Regions from separate parts of the Stenotrophomonas sp. YJH_SMC_27 genome, predicted to be linked through region 1. Evidence: predicted binding sites of a transcription regulator. Region 1 holds the regulator's gene; each other region holds the start of a gene.
The links. Region 1 encodes FliA, which starts transcription of late flagellar genes. Its sites were predicted from a motif close to TAAAGTTTNNCNNNCNNNGGCCGATAA; they were not measured.

Region 1 (4,156 bases):
CGGCCGCACCCTGGACAGCGCCGACGAGATCGTGCCGACCCGCGGCAGCACAGGCTTTGCGGCCACCCTCGCGCGTGCCGCCGTCAACGAACCGGCGCTGCCGGAACAGATCTTCGCGCCGTTCGCCGAGGCCATCGTTGCACCGGCCGCCGCCGTGCCGGCCAACCGCGCCCGCTTCCAGATCGATCCGCCGCACGAGGCGCATCACGAAAGCGTGGCGCCGGCCGTGCAGCCGCCGCCGCTGCCGACCGCTGCCGTCGCCGACGCGCAGCCGGCCAGCGCCGCCAGCGAACCGGCGTTGGCCGATGCCATTGTCGAAACCGCGCCGGCCCCCACCCTGGCTCCGGCTCCGGTGCTGACGGTGGTCGCCCAGGACGACGCCGAGATCCGCCAGTTGCGCCAGGAAGTGGCCGGCATGCGCCAGGTGATCGAGCGCGAGATGAACCGCTTCACCGACGAGCGCCTGCGCGGCTGCCCGGTGCGCGCCACCGCGTTGGACCTGATGGACGAATATGGCTTCGATGCCGGCCTGGCCCGCGACGTGGCCATGCAGATCCCGCTGGAGACCGAAGCCCATCGTGGCCGCGGCCTGATGCTGGGGCTGATCTCGCGCAAGCTGCCGATCGCCCCGGTCGACCCGCTGGAAGAAGGCGGCGTGATCGCCCTGGTCGGCCCGACCGGCGCCGGCAAGACCACCACCATCGCCAAGCTGGCCTCGCGATTCGCCGAGAAGCACGCGCCGCGTGACGTCGCCCTGGTCACCACCGATACCGCCCGCATCGGCGCCCGCGAGCAGCTCTACGGCTACGGCCGCCAGCTCGGCATCGCGGTGCACGAGGCCAACAGCGGCACCGACCTGGACCAGCTGCTGGAACGCCTGAAGGACTACAAGCTGGTGCTGATCGATACCGCCGGCCTGGGCCCGCGTGACCGTGCCCTGGCCGCCCAGCTGCAGTGGCTGCGCGCCGCGCGCCAGGTGCGCACCCTGCTGGTGCTCCCGGCCAACACCAGCTTCGGCGACATGGACGAGGTGGTGCGCCGCTTCGGTGCGGCAAACCTGCAGGGCCTGGTGCTGAGCAAGCTGGACGAGACCGGCCGCTTCGGCAACGCCCTGTCGGTGGCGGTGGACCACGCCCTGCCGATCACCTGGGTGACCGATGGCCAGGACGTCCCGGAGGACCTGCATAGGGCCAGTGCAGCCAATCTCGTACTTCGCCTTGAAGATTTGCGCCGAGCGGCCGATATGCCCTGCAACCCGGAGTTGAACCATGCCGTCGCGTGAGTACGCCAAGCTGACCAAGACCTTCCCGCTGTCGGCCACCCGCAGCGAGCCGCTCGGCCCTGTGCGCACCATCGCGGTGACCGGCGGCAAGGGCGGCGTGGGCAAGACCAACGTCTCGGCCAACCTGGCTGTGGCGCTGGCGGGCATGGGCAAGCGCACGCTGCTGCTGGACGCCGACCTGGGCCTGGCCAACATCGACGTTATCCTGGGCTTGAACCCCACCTTTACGCTGGCCGACCTGGTGGCCGGCCGCTGCTCGCTGGACGACGTCATCGTCGAAGGCCCGAACGGCGTGCTGGTCGTCCCGGCCGCTTCCGGCCGCCGGCACATGGCCGAGCTGGCCCCGGCCGAGCATGTCGGCCTGGTCAACGTGTTCTCCGAACTGGAACGCGAGCTGGACATCATGGTGGTCGATACCGCCGCCGGCATCACCGACGGCGTGCTGACCTTCTGCCAGGCCGCGCAGGACACCGTGGTGGTGGTCTGTGACGAACCGGCCTCGATCACCGACGCCTACGCACTGATCAAGGTGCTGTCGCGCGAGCGCGGCGTGGACCGCATCCAGGTGGTGGCCAACATGGTGCGCGACCCCAACGAGGGCCGCGTGCTGTACGAAAAGCTGACCCGCGTGTGCGAGAAGTTCCTCGCCGATGTCTCGCTGAACTACCTGGGCTGCGTGCCGCAGGATGATTGGCTGCGCCTGTCGGTGCAGCGCCAGCAACCGGTGGTGAAGGCCTACCCGTCCAGCCCGGCCGCGCTGGCGATCACCGAGATCGCGCGCCGCACCGCACGCTGGCAGGCGCCGACCGAACCGCGTGGCGGCGTCGAGTTCTTCCTCGAGCGCATTCTCAAGCAGCGCGGGGTGGCCGCATGAAAGGCGCAGCCCAGTACCGGGAGGTCCAGCGCTCGGCGGCCAACGAGGTCATCTCCCAGCACTCGGACCTGGTGCGGCGCATCGCCCACCACCTGGCCGCACGCCTGCCGGCGAGCGTGGAGGTGGACGACCTGATCCAGGCCGGCATGATGGGGCTGATCGAAGCGTCGCGCAGCTACGACGCCGACCAGGGCGCCTCGTTCGAGACCTACGCCTCGATCCGCATCCGCGGTTCGATGATCGACGAGATCCGCCGTGGCGACTGGGTGCCGCGCTCGGTGCATCGCCGCGCACGCGACGCCGCTGCCACCATCCGCCGCCTGGAACAGAGCACCGGCCGTGCCGCCAGCGCCACCGAAGTGGCCGCCGCGATGGAGATGCCGCTGCCCGAATACCTGCGGCTGATGGAAGACGCCGCGCGTGGCCAGGTGCTGAGCCTGGAGTCACGCATCGAGGACCAGGGCGAGCTGGACACCGTCGCCCAGGGCGGCCCGACCCCGCAGCAGGTGCTGGAGCGCGGCGAGTTCGGCCGCGAGCTGGGCAAGGCCATCGGCCACCTGCCCGAGCGCGAACAGCTGGTGCTCTCGCTCTATTACGAGCAGGAACTGAACCTGAAGGAGATCGGCGCGGTGCTCGGCGTGAGCGAGTCGCGGGTCTGCCAGATCCACGGCCAGGCCGTGCTGCGCCTGCGTGGACGATTGAAGATTTTCGAGGCGGCCGACGCCGGCCTGGAAGAGTGAACATGCCCGAGGCGGCTGCCCCCGGCCACCCGGAATGAACAACAAAGGAACTCTGCTTTGAACAAGAACATGCGCATCCTGATCGTCGACGACTTCTCGACCATGCGTCGCATCGTCAAGAACCTGCTGGGCGATCTTGGCTTCACCAATACCGCCGAAGCCGAGGACGGGCATGCCGCGCTGTCGCTGCTGCAGAGCCAGTCGTTCGATTTCGTCGTCACCGACTGGAACATGCCGGTGATGACCGGCATCGAGCTGCTCAAGGCGATCCGCGCCGATGCCAAGCTGAAGACCCTGCCAGTGCTGATGGTCACTGCCGAAGCCAAGCGCGAACAGATCATCGAAGCCGCCCAGAACGGCGTGAACGGCTACATCATCAAGCCCTTCACCGCGCAGACGCTGGAAGAGAAGCTCGGCAAGATCTTCGAACGCCTGGCGGCCAGCGCCTGATGGATACCACGGTCGACAAGAACGCCCTGGCCCTGCGCCTGCAGGAAGCCCTGGACGCACTGGAGTCCGGTGACGAAGCTGCCTGGCGGCAACGCATCGACGGACTGGTCGCGCTGCGCACGCAGCCGATGATGAGCGGCCTGTCGCGGCTGGCCCGCGAGCTGGGACAGGCGCTGGGTGAACTGCCGACCGTGCCCAGCGAGGCCGGTGAGCTGGATGACGCCTGCGCGCGCCTGGACCACGTGGTGGCGATGACCGAACAGGCCACCCACCGCACCCTGGACCTGGCCGAGGAATGCCGCAGCCTGACCGAACTGCTGCGTGCCGAAGGCCTGCAGCCGGGCCAGGACGCGCAGCTCGAGCGCATCCGCCACAACCTGACCGAGATCGCCCTGACCCAGAGCTACCAGGACCTGACCGGGCAGATCATCCGTCGCGTGGTCGGCATCGTCCGCCGCGTGCACGAGGGCTTCGGCGCACTCGGCCTGCCGCCGGAACAGCATCGCACCGACCCGGCACTGGCCGGGCCGGCACTGAAGGGACTGGACCGCCACGCGGTCTCGCAGAACGACGCCGACGACCTGTTGTCGGATCTGGGGCTGTAAGCATGAGCGCGGTATCCGACGACATCACTGCCGATTTCATCATCGAGGCGCAGGAGATCCTGGACCGCCTCGGCGAACAGCTGGTGTCGCTGGAGCAGGCACCGCAGGACAGCGACCAGCTCAATGCGGTGTTCCGCGGCTACCACACGCTCAAGGGCGGCGCCGGCTTCCTCGGCGTCACTGCCATGGTCGAGCTGTGCCACGC
Region 2 (4,156 bases), on a different contig from region 1:
CTGGATGACGCGCCCGGGCAGCGTACGCACTGGCTGGGCCTGACCGTCCATGAGCACACCGTCACCGGCGCTGACAGCGCCGAGGTGAGGTTCACCGCCCGCTACCGGGTAGGCGGCGGCAGCGCGGTGAAGATGACCGAACACAGCCGCTTCCTGCGCATCGACGGTCGCTGGTACTACCTCGACGCAGTCTGAGCCTCAGCCCGCTGTCCGGCGTTCGCCCGGATCTGGTTGCGGCCGCCGTCCTTGGCTGCGTACAGCGCCCGGTCGGCGGCCTTGACCACCGCTGCCGGGCGCGGGTCCACAAGGCTGTCGGCCAGGCCGATGCTCACCGTCACCTGCACCACCGGGCCGCTGCCGCCGCGCCCGCGTTGCTGACGCCCGGCGTCATCGTCGCGGCTGCGGGTGCTGCGGTCGCGCAGCTGCATGCGGGTGTCCTCGATGCTCTGCCGCAAGGCTTCCACGGCATCCATGCAGGCGTCGGCCGGCTGGCCCAGGAACACCACCGCGAACTCCTCGCCGCCGTAGCGGAACGCACGGCCACCATCACCCACCCGCGCCAGCCGCGAGGCCACCAGGCGCAGCACGTCGTCGCCGGTGTCGTGGCCGTGGGTGTCGTTGAACGATTTGAAGTGGTCCACGTCCACCATCGCGATGCTGTAGGTGCCGCGCGCCCGTTGCAGGGTCTCATTGAAGGCGCGGCGCCCCGGCAAGCCGGTCAGTTCGTCGCGGAACGCCATGTGGAACGACTCCTGCAGCATCGCGCCCAGCATCAGCAGCAGGGCCGCACTGGCCAGCGCAGGCAGCAGCACCGGCTGCAGGAAGACCCTCGGCAGCATCCACCACAGGCACAGCAGCGCCAGCAACATAGCCGTGTGCAGCGGCCGCGGAAGGCGCCATGCCTGCCAACCCAGCGCCGCCGTGGCCAGCAGGAACAGCAGCGCCGGCAGCTGCGCCAGCGCGTTCCAGTCGGCCGGGATCCACGCCCAATGACGGTTCGACAGCAGATCATGCATGCCGCGCGGCTGCTGCGCGGCCAGCAGCAGGAAGATCAGCAATGCCGTACTGCTGGCGACGGAGCGCAACAGCAGGTCGTGCCTGCGCCGCCCACGCTCCGGCCACAACGACAGGCCGGCGAACAGCAATGGCAGCCACGCCGAGATGGCATGGAAGCGCAGCGGTGTCAGCGCGCTGACATGGCCGCTGCGCAGGTAGCCGCCGACATCCTGGTGCAGCAGCGCGAACATGACTGCCACCACCAACAGCAGGCAGAGCGCACGCACCTGGTGGTAGAGAAGGGCCAGGCCGGCACTGAGGCAGGCCAGCAGCCAGGGCAGAACGCGTTGGGCCGGACTGGCCACGTCTTCGTTGCCCAACGCCGCCCACAGCACCACGGCAACCAGCACGGCGGGCAGCACGAACAGGTAGTGCGCAGGCTGGCGGAGCGGATGCAGGGGCAATCAGGAATTCCAGCGCGGTGACGACGCGGCCGCAGCATTGCCGTTAGCGGCGTTCGGGGCGGCTTCTTGAATGCGGCAGGCCCATCCATGTGAACGAAGTGACGCCGGACCATGACATCGCACTCACCCGCCGGCACCGATGCTGTCGGCATGGACAGCGTACCCGCCGCCGTCGCTGCCCCGCAGCACGATCTCGCCCACCAGTTCGCACGCGTGCGTGCGCGCAGCATGCAACTGGCCGGCCCGCTCAGCGCCGAGGACGCCATGCTGCAGAGCATGGCCGATGCCAGCCCCAGCAAGTGGCACCTGGCCCACACCACCTGGTTCTTCGAACGCTTCGTGCTGGCAGGATTCGCCAGCGCGCCGGCGCATGATCCAGCCTGGGACTATCTTTTCAACAGCTACTACAAAAGTATCGGTCCGGCGCACGCGCGGCCGCAACGCGGTCAGTTGTCGCGGCCATCGCTGCAGCAGGTGCGCGACTACCGCCAGCAGGTCGACATGCAGGTGCAGTCACGGCTGGCGGCGGGTGACCTCGACGCGCAGGCGCTGCACCACCTGCAGTTGGGCCTGCAGCACGAACAGCAGCACCAGGAACTGCTGTTGACCGACATCAAGCATGCGTTCTGGTGCAATCCATTGCAGCCGGCCTACCGTGAGGACCTGCAGCCTGCCACCAGCGCTGCCAGTGCGCAGGGCTGGATCGAATCACCCGAACGCATCGTCACCATTGGCGCCGCAGCCTGGCCGCAGCACGCCGCCTTCGCCTACGACAACGAATCGCCGGCGCATCGCGTGCTGCTCCCCGCACACGCACTGGCAGAGCGTCCCGTCAGCAATGGCGAGTACCTCGCCTTCATCGAGGCTGGCGGCTACCGCGAGCCGCGCTGGTGGCTCAGCGAAGGCTGGGCGTTGCGCGAAGCCGAGGGCTGGCAGCACCCGCTGTACTGGGACGATGCCCTGCAGCGCGAGTACACCCTCGGCGGTTGGCGAGAGCTGGACCCGCATGCGCCGGTCTGCCACCTCAGCTATTACGAGGCCGATGCCTGCGCCCGCTGGGCTGGTGCGCGCCTGCCCAGCGAGTTCGAGTGGGAAGCCGCCGCTGCGTCGCAGCCCCTGCGTGGCCATTTTGCCGACGACGATCAGCTGCACCCTCGGGCGGGGCAGGGCAGTGGGCTGCGGCAGCTGTTCGGCGATGTATGGGAATGGACCCACAGCGCGTATGGCGCCTATCCGGGCTTTCGCCCTTTCGCCGGCAACCTCGGTGAGTACAACGGCAAGTTCATGTGCGGGCAATGGGTGCTGCGCGGTGGCAGCTGCGCCACGCCGCGTGGCCACGTGCGAGCCAGCTACCGCAACTTCTTCATGCCCCCGGCGCGTTGGCAGTTCTCCGGGCTGCGCCTGGCCAGGGATCTCGCATGAGTACGGTGCAGGACGCGCTGCAGGCGCTGACCGATCTCACTCCCGGCCGCCAGCAGATCCTTACCGACGTGATGGCCGGGTTGTTGCGCACGCCCCGCCAGCTGCCGTCCAAGTACTTTTACGATGCACGCGGCTCGCGCCTGTTCGAGCAGATCACGCATACTCCCGAGTACTACCCCACGCGCACCGAGCTGGCCCTGCTTTCACGGGTACTGCCGGACATCGCCCGAAGCGTCGGGCCGCACCTGCACGTGGTGGAACTGGGCAGCGGCAGTGGCCGCAAGACCGCGTTGCTGCTGACCGCCCTGCACGAGCCGGTGGCCTACACGCCGATAGAAATCTCGCGTGCCGCGCTGCTGTCCAGCATCGACCATCTGGCCCCGGCGCTGCCCGAGGTGGAGATGCTGCCGGTCTGTGCCGACTTTACCCGTCCCGTCGCCGTACCCATGGCCGAACGCGGACCCGCGCGACGGCTGCTGTTCTTCCCTGGTTCCACGCTGGGCAACTTTGAAGGAGAAGACGCGGTCGCGCTGCTGCGCGCGATGCGCCAGACCATGGGGCATGATGGCCTGGCCCTGGTCGGCATCGACCTGCACAAGGACCCGGCGTTGATCGAAGCGGCCTACAACGATGCGCAGGGCGTCACCGCCGCATTCACCCTCAACCTGCTGGCCCGCCTAAACCGCGAGATCGGCAGCGACTTCGATCTCGATGGCTTCCGTCATCGTGCACGCTACAGCACTGCGCGGTTGCGCATCGAGACCGATCTGGTCAGCCAGCGGGCACAGGACGTCCACCTGGATGGCCACATTTTCCACTTCGCCGCCGGTGAACCCATCCGCGTCGAGTACAGCCACAAGTACACCGATGACAGCTTCGACGCGCTGTTGCGGCAGTCGGGCCTGCAGGTGGCGCAGCGATGGGATGCCGAAAGCCCCGCCTATGGCCTGCGCTTGCTGCGCCGCGCCTGAGGTGGTGGCCAGCCGGTGGCCCTTCAGGTTCGGCGGCACCGCTGCCCCTAAGATGGCCGTGCAACGGCAACACGGAGGACGCCATGCCTGTTCTGACCACGCTCGGCCTGGCGGCCGCCCTTGCGTCGACCCCGGCGCTGCCTGCGGCTTCCGCCACCAGCACCGATCCGGCGTTCAGCCGCTGCTTGGCGGGCCTGCAGGCCACCGCCGCGACCCAGGGCATCGGCGCCGACCGCTTCAACGAGATCACCGCCGGGCTCACCCCGGACCCCAGCGTGCTCGGCCTGCTCGATGCACAGCCCG
Region 3 (4,156 bases), on a different contig from region 1:
CTCCGCGCTGAGGGCGCTCCCAGCATGCCATTGCTGCCCTGCAAGGGGCTACCAGTGTCCGGTTATGCTGCGGACATGAACCCCATCCTGCACGTCGAGATACCGGTCACTGACCTGGCCCGGGCCATCACGTTCTACCAGCACTGGCTGCAGGTGGCGGTGGACGAACCGATCCTGCAGCACGACTGCCGGATGGCCTACCTGCCGTTTTCCGATGAGGCCGCCGGTGCCAGCATGGCGCTGGTGCGGGGGGCCGACTATCTGCCCTCCGTCCACGGTGCGCGCATCTACATCGGCGTCGATGACCTGGAGGTGAGCCTGGAGCGTGCACTGCAAGCGGGCGCTGCGCTGCGCTTCGGACCGGCCGACGCGGGCGACTGGCGCGTGGCCGAGATCTTCGACAGTGAAGGCAACCGTATTGCGCTGCAGGCGCGCGCGGTTGCGTAGAGCCGAGCCCATGCTCGGCTGCTGTTGACCCAGCAGCCCAAGCTCAGCCGAGCATGGGCTCGGCGCTACAAGGTTGCGGCGCGCGAGCGCTGCAGCCAGTCATTGATCGCCGGGTCAAGCCGCGGGTCTTCGGGCAACTGCATGCCGAAGCGTTGCTGCAGTACCTCGCGCACGTCGCCCACATCGTGCAGCGGACGCTTGTCCGGTGCCTGCCCGGGGCAGTACTCGGTGTAGTTGCCGCTGCCGATCGTGCGGCGCCAGGCCGGCCCGGTCAGCGATGCGCGCAGCTGGCCGGGGAAGCTGGAATCGGGATGGGTGCATACGTACCAGTTGCCCACCACGTTGTCGATTGGTGCCGGCGCCTGCAGGTCGAACCGATACATCGCCCGCCAGCCATCGTGGGACTCGGCCGACAGCACGAAATCACCGTTGCCAGGCAGTCGGCGCAGCAGGTAGCGCTCGTGCGGCGTGGCCTGTGGCTGCGGATCATGCAGGCGCAGCGGCACGGTCGGGGTCAGGCTGCCGAAACCGGCATCCACCAGCCAGTCATCGCCGTCCACCTGCACGCGCAGCAGCAGGTGGGTGCGTGCGGTCAGTTCGCCGTCCTGGGCGGCCAGCAGCACGCGCGCGCTCAACGGCTGTGCATCGAAGCCCAGCGCCTGCAGCAGTGCCAGCAGGCCGCCATTGAGTTCGAAGCAGTAGCCGCCACGACGGTCGTCGAGCAGCTTGCGCTGCACGCTGTCCAGGTCGATCGGTACTGCATCGCGCAGCAGGCAGCTGAGGGTTTCGAACGGCAGCAGTGCGTTGTGGCGCTGCTGCAGCAGGGTCAGGCCCGCCAGCGTCAGCGGTGGCGGTGCATCCAGCTGCAGGCGTTGCAGGTAGCGGGGGACATCGAGCGTCGTCATGCGCGCGCCGGACGGGGGAGGGAGATCTACTGTGCTCCCCCAACCGGGGTTGAGGTCAAGCATTGCGCGGGTGTCATCCCCCTGTCGCCTGTGCCGGGTACAAAGGCCGCGTCCGCCAGCAATCGGTGGGAGTGGACCAGGAGCGCCCTAAAGTTGTCCTGAGTCAGGCCGATACAGATGCGTCTTTTCGCCTGGAGTCTGTCATGTCGGCCGTTGTCTCCCACCTCCGGTCCCTGCGCACGCGCCTTGCTGCGTTGCACTCGGCGTCCCCCGGGCTGCTGCGCTGGCTGCAGCCACATCGGCTCAGCGTGGCCAACAAGCTCAAGGCCACACTGTGGATCTGCGGCCTGGGCCTGGTGGCGATCGCTGCTGTCTACGCCTGGACTGGCCATGCCAACGCACTGGCTGCGCGCAGCCAGGCCAGCTACCAGCGCGGCAGCGATCTGGCTGCCAGTCTGTCCACGCGGGTGGCCGAAGCGCGTCGCCTCCAGGCCCAGTACGCACGCAGTTTCGATGATGCCGACCGCGCGCAGCTGTTGGCCACGCAGAAGGCGTTGCAGACCGATCTGCAGGCGCTGCGCGCGATGCCGATGGATGCTGGCCGGCGCAAGGCTCTGCAGGCGCTGACCGAAGCCGCCGACGCGTTCTCGCAGGGTGTGGCCGCCCTGTTCGAACGGGTCGACGAGATGGGCCGTGGTGATGCCGGCCTCGCTGCGCAGCTGCAGCAGGCCGCCGACACTCTGCAGGCGCAGGTGGATGTGCAGCAACGGCCCGCGCTGGCGCTGTGCCTGCAGAAGATGCGAAGGCAGGAGGCACTGCTGCTGCTCGACGGTGATTCCACCCACGCCGACCGCGCCAGCGAGGAGAAGCTGCCGTTCGACCTCGCGCTGGCGGGCCTGCCTGCGGATGTGCAGGACACCCTACGCACCGGGATGGAGGCGTATCAGGCCGCATTGCTGGGGTATGCCGCTGCCCGTGTCGGCCTGGATGTGGAAGCGCAGTCGCTGCTGGGTGCCGCTGCGGACGTAGCGCCTGCACTGGCCGCATTCCAACGGGCGCAGGTGGCGGCGCTGGCCAGGGCGCAGGCACGCCAGCAGGCCGGCGCGCGCACCATGAGCGTGCTGTTCGCACTGACCCTGCTGCTGGTGGCCGGCGTGCTGATCACCAGCCTGGTGCTGGTGCTGCGTGCGGTGCGCCGGCCGATCCAGGACACCCTGCGCTTCGCCAGCGACATCGCCGACGACCGCCTCGACACCACCCTGCGCGTCTACAACGCCAACGACGAGATCGGCCAACTGGCCCAGCGCCTGGTCGACATGCAGCAGCGCCTGCGCGCGCGCATCGAGATCGAGCGTGCGGTGGCCCGCGGCAACACCCGCGTGCGCCAGGCATTGGATAGCGCGCAGACCGGCCTGATGGTGATCGATGCGGAAGGGCAGGTCGCCTACGCCAACCCGGCATTGCTGCAGCTGCTTGAACTGCCGAACGAAGCGCTGGTGGGCAGCGACGCGGTACGCCTGCATCCGGCGTTGGCCAGCCTGGCCGGCGTACGCCAGCGCGAGGAGCGCGAGATCGGCCATGCCGGCGTGCGCTACCAGCTGATCGCCAATGCCATCACCGACGAAGGGCATTTCCTCGGCGTGGCAGTGGAGTGGCGCAGCCGCGCGCTGGAAACGCTGCTGGAAACCGAAGTGGCAGCACTGGTCGACGCCGCCGCACATGGCGACCTGCACGGCCGCATCGCGCTGGAGGGAAAACAGGGCTTCGTGCGCACGTTGTCGACCAGCATCAACCGCCTGCTGGCGACCTTCGAGACCAACCTCGGCGATCTGCAGGCGCTTCTGGCGGCGCTGGCCCGTGGTGACCTCAGCGTGCGCATGGAAGGTGAGCTGCAGGGCGTGTTCGCACGCATGCGCGACGATGCCAACGCCACGGTCGCGCAACTGGGCCGCATCGTCACCCGCATCCAGCAGGCGACGTCCAGCCTCGACACCGGTGTGGGTGAGATCGTTGCCGGTCACCATGATCTGTCGCAGCGTACCGAACAGCAGGCGGCCAACCTGGAAGAGACGGCAGCGTCGATGCACGAGTTGACCGACACCGTTGGCCGCAATGCCGATGCCGCGGGCCGCGCCGATGCCTTGGTGCAGGGGGCGGCCGCGGTGGCCCAGCGTGGTGGCGAGGCCGTCGGCCAGGTGGTCGCAACCATGCATGGCATCAGCGAGGCCTCGCGGCGGATCGGCGACATCACCCAGCTGATCGATGGCATCGCTTTCCAGACCAACATCCTCGCGCTGAATGCCGCGGTGGAAGCCGCGCGCGCAGGTGAGCAGGGCCGCAGCTTCGCCGTGGTGGCTGCGGAAGTGCGCCTGCTGGCCCAGCGCAGTGCCGAAGCGGCCAAGCAGATCAAAGGACTGATCGAGGATTCGGTGGCGCGTGTTGGCCAGGGCAACCAGCAGGCCGAGCAGGCGGGCATCACGATGGGCGAGATCGTTGGCAGCGTGCAGCAGCTGGCCGAGCTGCTGGCCGGTATCCGCAGTGCATCGCAGGACCAGCATGCCGGCATCGCGCAGGTGAAGCAGACCATCGTGCAGATGGAAGCCAGCACCCAGCGCAACGCCAGCCTGGTGGAAGAGGCTGGTGCCTCCACCGCGCAGATGCAGGCGCAGGTACACGCGCTGGCCGAAGCGGTGGGCGCGTTCCAGTTGCAGTCGATGCCACAGGCGCGCGCTGCGGCCTGATCCTGCTCTGGTAGTGCCGGCCGCTGGCCGGCACGCCCTGATCATGCCGGCCGGCGACCGGTA
Region 4 (4,156 bases), on a different contig from region 1:
GCTGCTGGTTGAAGAGACCATCGACGGCCGCCAGGTGCTGAACCAGCCTGCCGGCCACCTCGAGCCGGGCGAAAGCCTGGCCGAGGCAGCCCTGCGCGAGACCCGCGAGGAAACCGGCTGGACGGTGCAGCTGACCCATTTCATCGGCTGCTACGAGTGGACTGCCAGCGACGGCACCGCGTTCCTGCGCTTCTGCTACGCAGCGCGCCCGCTCTCGCACGACCCGGCGCAGCCGCTGGACACCGGCATCGACCGCGCGCTGTGGCTGACCCCGGCCGAGCTGCAGGCCGCCGGCGAGCGCCAGCGCAGCCCGCTGGTCTGGCAGGTGGTGGCTGATTACCTGGGTGGCCAGCGCCATCCGCTTTCGCTGGTCCGGGAGGTCGCATGAGCACGCCGCGCGTGATGGTGGGCGTCTCCGGTGGCGTAGACTCTTCCGTCGCGGCCTGGCGCCTGGTACAGCAGGGCGAGGCCGTGGCAGGCCTGTTCATGCAGAACTGGGCCGACGACGGCAGCGGTGACTGCCGCGCTGAGGATGACCGCCGCGATGCGGTCGCCGTATGCGGCCTGCTCGGTATCCCGTTCCACTTCCGGGACTTCTCCAGCGAGTACTGGCAGGGTGTGTTCGAGCACTTCCTGGCCGAGTACGCCGCTGGCCGCACGCCGAACCCGGACGTGCTGTGCAACCGCGAGGTGAAGTTCAAGCATTTCCTGGATGCCGCCCGCGAGCTGGGCGCCGAGCGCATCGCCACCGGCCATTACGCGCGCGTAGCCCAGCGCGGTGGCCAATGGCTGCTGCTGCGTGGCGCCGACCGCTCCAAGGACCAGAGCTACTTCCTGCACCAGCTGGGCCAGGCGCAGCTGGCAGCGACCCTGTTCCCGATCGGCGACCTGGAAAAGACCGACCTGCGCCGGATTGCGCGCGACGTCGGCCTGCCGACCCACGCCAAGAAGGATTCCACCGGCATCTGCTTCATCGGCGAGCGCGACTTCCGCGACTTCCTCGGCCGCTACCTGCCGGCCAAGCCTGGGCAGATCGTGGACCCGGCCGATGGCACCGTGATCGCCGAACACCCGGGCGTGTTCTATTTCACGCTGGGTCAGCGCGAGGGCCTGAACATCGGCGGCGTACGCGGCCGCCCGGCCGCACCGTGGTACGTGGTCGGCAAGGATGTGGCCAGCAACGTGCTGTACGTCGACCAGGACCGCGACAGCAAGTGGATGCTTTCCAACCGGCTGCGTTCGGAAACCGCGCACTGGATCGCCGGCTCGCCGCCGGCACGGCGCTTCGAATGCACCGCCCAGACCCGCTACCGCCAACCTGACGAGCCGTGTACGGTCCAGGTGCTGGACGATGGCAGCGTGCTGGTCACCTTCGCGCGCCCGCAGCGTGCCGTTACCCCCGGTCAATCGCTGGTGCTGTATGACGGTGATGTGTGCCTGGGTGGCGCGGTGATCGCCGCCACCGATGCGCCGCTGGAACAGCGCCTGCGCACCACCCCTTCCCCTTTTGAGGTATCCGCTGCATGAGTTTCACTGTCGACGACCGCGTCCTGGCCCTGGCCGGCATTGCCCAGGCCCTGCAGCAGGTCCGCCGCATCGCCGATACCGGCCATTCCGACGCCGCCGCCGTGCGCACCGCCGTGGACAGCGTGTTCCGTGTCGATGCGTCCTCGCCGCAGGCGGTGTTCGGAGACCGCCATGCACTGAAGGCCGGGCTGCGCCTGCTGCACAACTACTTCCGCAACCAGGGCCAGGATCCGATCCTGCCCAAGCTGGCCCTGTCGGTGCTGCAGCTGGAGCGCCGCTTCGTTCAGGATGGCGCCACGGTGAACAAGGTCGCCTCGGGCATCGAGCGCGCCCAGCGCCAGGCCGCCGAGCTGGGCGACAGCGGCCACCCGGATGTGCTGGCCAGCCTGGGCAGCCTGTACGCGGACACCATCAGCCACCTCAAGCCGCGGGTGATGGTGCAGGGCAACCCGCACTACCTGGGCCAGGCTGGCGTGGTGGCCGAGATCCGCGCCCTACTGCTGGCAGCGGTGCGCTCGGCGGTGCTATGGCGGCAGCTGGGCGGCAGCTACTGGGACTTCCTGTTCGGCCGCAAGGCGATGATCGAGGCCGTGGACCGCCAGCTGGCGTAAGCGCATGGGGTCCGGGCGCTTTTCCATGGAAAAGGGAATCGGACACCGAATCACCGCCAGCGCCGGAAAACCGGCGCATTCAGAATGCACTTCGGGGCACATCGACGTTAAAGAGAAAGGGGGTACGGCCGATACATCCTCCGTGCACCTCCCGAGAACGTCCATGTACTCACGCATTTTCATCCGTCTGGCCGCCCCCCTGGCTCTGACCCTGCTGCTCCCCTTCGCCATCGGTTTCGAATGGCCGGCCGCCCTGCGCTGGGCGATCCTGACCACGATGACGCTGAGCTGGCTCGGCTTTGCGTGGTGGACCACCCGCGCCCAGGCGCACCGTTCCCCGGAACATGCCCGTGTCCTGCGTGAGCAGGACCAGCTGCTGACCGAACTGCGCAACTTCGTCGGCAACGAGATTGAGGGTTCGCGCGGCGAAGTGGAGCGCGCCCGTGACCTGATCCGCCAGGCCGTCTCCAGCCTCGGTGGCAGCTTCGATGCGATGAACCGCAAGTCGCGCCAGCAGAGCCAGGCCCTGTCGCGCATCGTCGACCGCGCCGGTGATGAAGGCAATGCCGGCCTCGACGTTGCCCGTTTCGCCCAGCACGCCAGCCACCGCATGGAGCAGCTGGTGGAAGCACTGGAACAGGTCAGCGGCCAGAGCAGCACCACCGTGCAGCACATCGACCAGATGGCGCAGCACCTGGATGGCATCTTCGCGCTGCTGGAAGACGTCAAGTCGATCGCCGACCAGACCAACCTGCTGGCGCTGAACGCCGCCATCGAAGCCGCGCGTGCCGGTGAAGCCGGCCGAGGCTTCGCGGTGGTCGCCGACGAAGTGCGCAACCTGTCCGAGCGCTCGACCACCTTCAACGAGCAGATCCGCAAGCTGGCGCACAGCTCCAAGGACGCCATCGCCAAGGTGCGCGAGACGGTTTCGCACATGGCCTCGCGTGACATGGACCGCTCCCGCGAAGCACGCCAGGAAGCGGCGGCAATGCTCGACAATGTCGCGCAGATCAATGCCTCGCTCGGCGACGGCATGCGTGAAGTGTCCGAGTGCGCCCGTGCGATCGATGGCAGCGTGGCCGAGGCCGTGCGCGCCCTGCAGTTCGAAGACATCGCCACCCAGGCCCTGGGCGGCGTGCACACCCACCTGGACCGCCTGACCGCGATCAACCGTGAAGCGGTGGCGCTGCAGGAACTGCTGCACCGCAATGGCGGCGTGTTCGACGAAGAGATCGCCACCGCCCTGCAGCGCACCGGCAACCGCCTGCGCGAACTGCGCAGCGAATGGGAACGCCCGCCGCACAAGCCGGTTGCCCAGCAGAGCATGGGCGCCGGCACCGTCGAGCTGTTCTGATCCTGATGTCCGCTGCCCTCGCCGGCAGCCCGCAAGGCCCCGGTTCGTCCGGGGCCTTTGCCTGTAACCCGCCATTGGATGCATCCTGTACGCGCACCATGACCCTGATCCGCGCCCTGCCCGCCCTCACCGACACCGAGCGCCCGCGCAACGCGAGCGTGCGTGAGCAGCTGCAACAGCTGGAGGATGTGGCACGCGAGGAGATCCGCGAGCTGCAGCAGCTGGCGGACGCGCGCCCGGCCCCGTCGCGGGCGGACGAGGCGCTGCTGGGCCTGGCCTGGGATCTCGGGCTGGATGGGGATGCGCTTAAGTAGATCCACGCCATGCGTGGATGGGCCGTCGCGCATGGCATGATCCACCGGTATCCTTCATGGAAGACCGATGGCCATCGCTCTGATCGCACTTCTGCTGATCGAGACCGTCCTTATGATGGCCTGGGCGGCCAGCTATTTCAGCTGGGGCATCACCCTGTTCAACGAACGCATTGCGGCGTCACCGGCCATGCAGGCCCGCCTCTCGCTGGGAAGCCTGGAACGTGACCTGCCGCAGGACAAGTGGCTGCGACTGGCCTTCCATGCGCTGCCCGATGGCAGCATGGCGTTCCGCGAGAGCTTCGCGCCGAGCTTCGGCCTGCGCTACTTCCCGGTGATGCGCGGTCGCATCG

Region 2: a site for FliA is predicted at 1,504-1,530, ahead of AC5P7R_RS07710 (GGDEF domain-containing protein). Genes of this name have one in related genera too.
Region 3: a site for FliA is predicted at 1,501-1,527, ahead of AC5P7R_RS08545 (methyl-accepting chemotaxis protein). Genes of this name have one in related genera too.
Region 4: a site for FliA is predicted at 2,247-2,273, ahead of AC5P7R_RS17295 (methyl-accepting chemotaxis protein). Genes of this name have one in related genera too.

What each region holds. Positions count from the first base shown of each region.
Region 1 covers NZ_JCAFTA010000023.1:45,034-49,189, forward strand. Annotated here, with positions in the region: gene flhF (flagellar biosynthesis GTPase FlhF) at 1-1,282, shown strand, start outside; gene AC5P7R_RS21700 (MinD/ParA family ATP-binding protein) at 1,269-2,156, shown strand; gene AC5P7R_RS21705 (RNA polymerase sigma factor FliA) at 2,153-2,896, shown strand; gene cheY (chemotaxis response regulator CheY) at 2,954-3,346, shown strand; gene AC5P7R_RS21715 (protein phosphatase CheZ) at 3,346-3,951, shown strand; gene AC5P7R_RS21720 (chemotaxis protein CheA) at 3,954-4,156, shown strand, end outside.
Region 2 covers NZ_JCAFTA010000003.1:387,526-391,681, forward strand. Annotated here, with positions in the region: gene AC5P7R_RS07705 (YchJ family protein) at 1-195, shown strand, start outside; gene AC5P7R_RS07710 (GGDEF domain-containing protein) at 177-1,460, opposite strand; gene egtB (ergothioneine biosynthesis protein EgtB) at 1,611-2,882, shown strand; gene egtD (L-histidine N(alpha)-methyltransferase) at 2,879-3,853, shown strand; gene AC5P7R_RS07725 (lytic murein transglycosylase) at 3,937-4,156, shown strand, end outside.
Region 3 covers NZ_JCAFTA010000004.1:172,042-176,197, reverse strand. Annotated here, with positions in the region: gene AC5P7R_RS08555 (VOC family protein) at 76-447, shown strand; gene AC5P7R_RS08550 (arylamine N-acetyltransferase family protein) at 513-1,352, opposite strand; gene AC5P7R_RS08545 (methyl-accepting chemotaxis protein) at 1,556-4,093, shown strand.
Region 4 covers NZ_JCAFTA010000013.1:8,451-12,606, reverse strand. Annotated here, with positions in the region: gene AC5P7R_RS17310 (NUDIX hydrolase) at 1-388, shown strand, start outside; gene mnmA (tRNA 2-thiouridine(34) synthase MnmA) at 385-1,527, shown strand; gene hflD (high frequency lysogenization protein HflD) at 1,524-2,138, shown strand; gene AC5P7R_RS17295 (methyl-accepting chemotaxis protein) at 2,302-3,492, shown strand; gene AC5P7R_RS17290 (hypothetical protein) at 3,591-3,806, shown strand; gene AC5P7R_RS17285 (hypothetical protein) at 3,874-4,156, shown strand, end outside.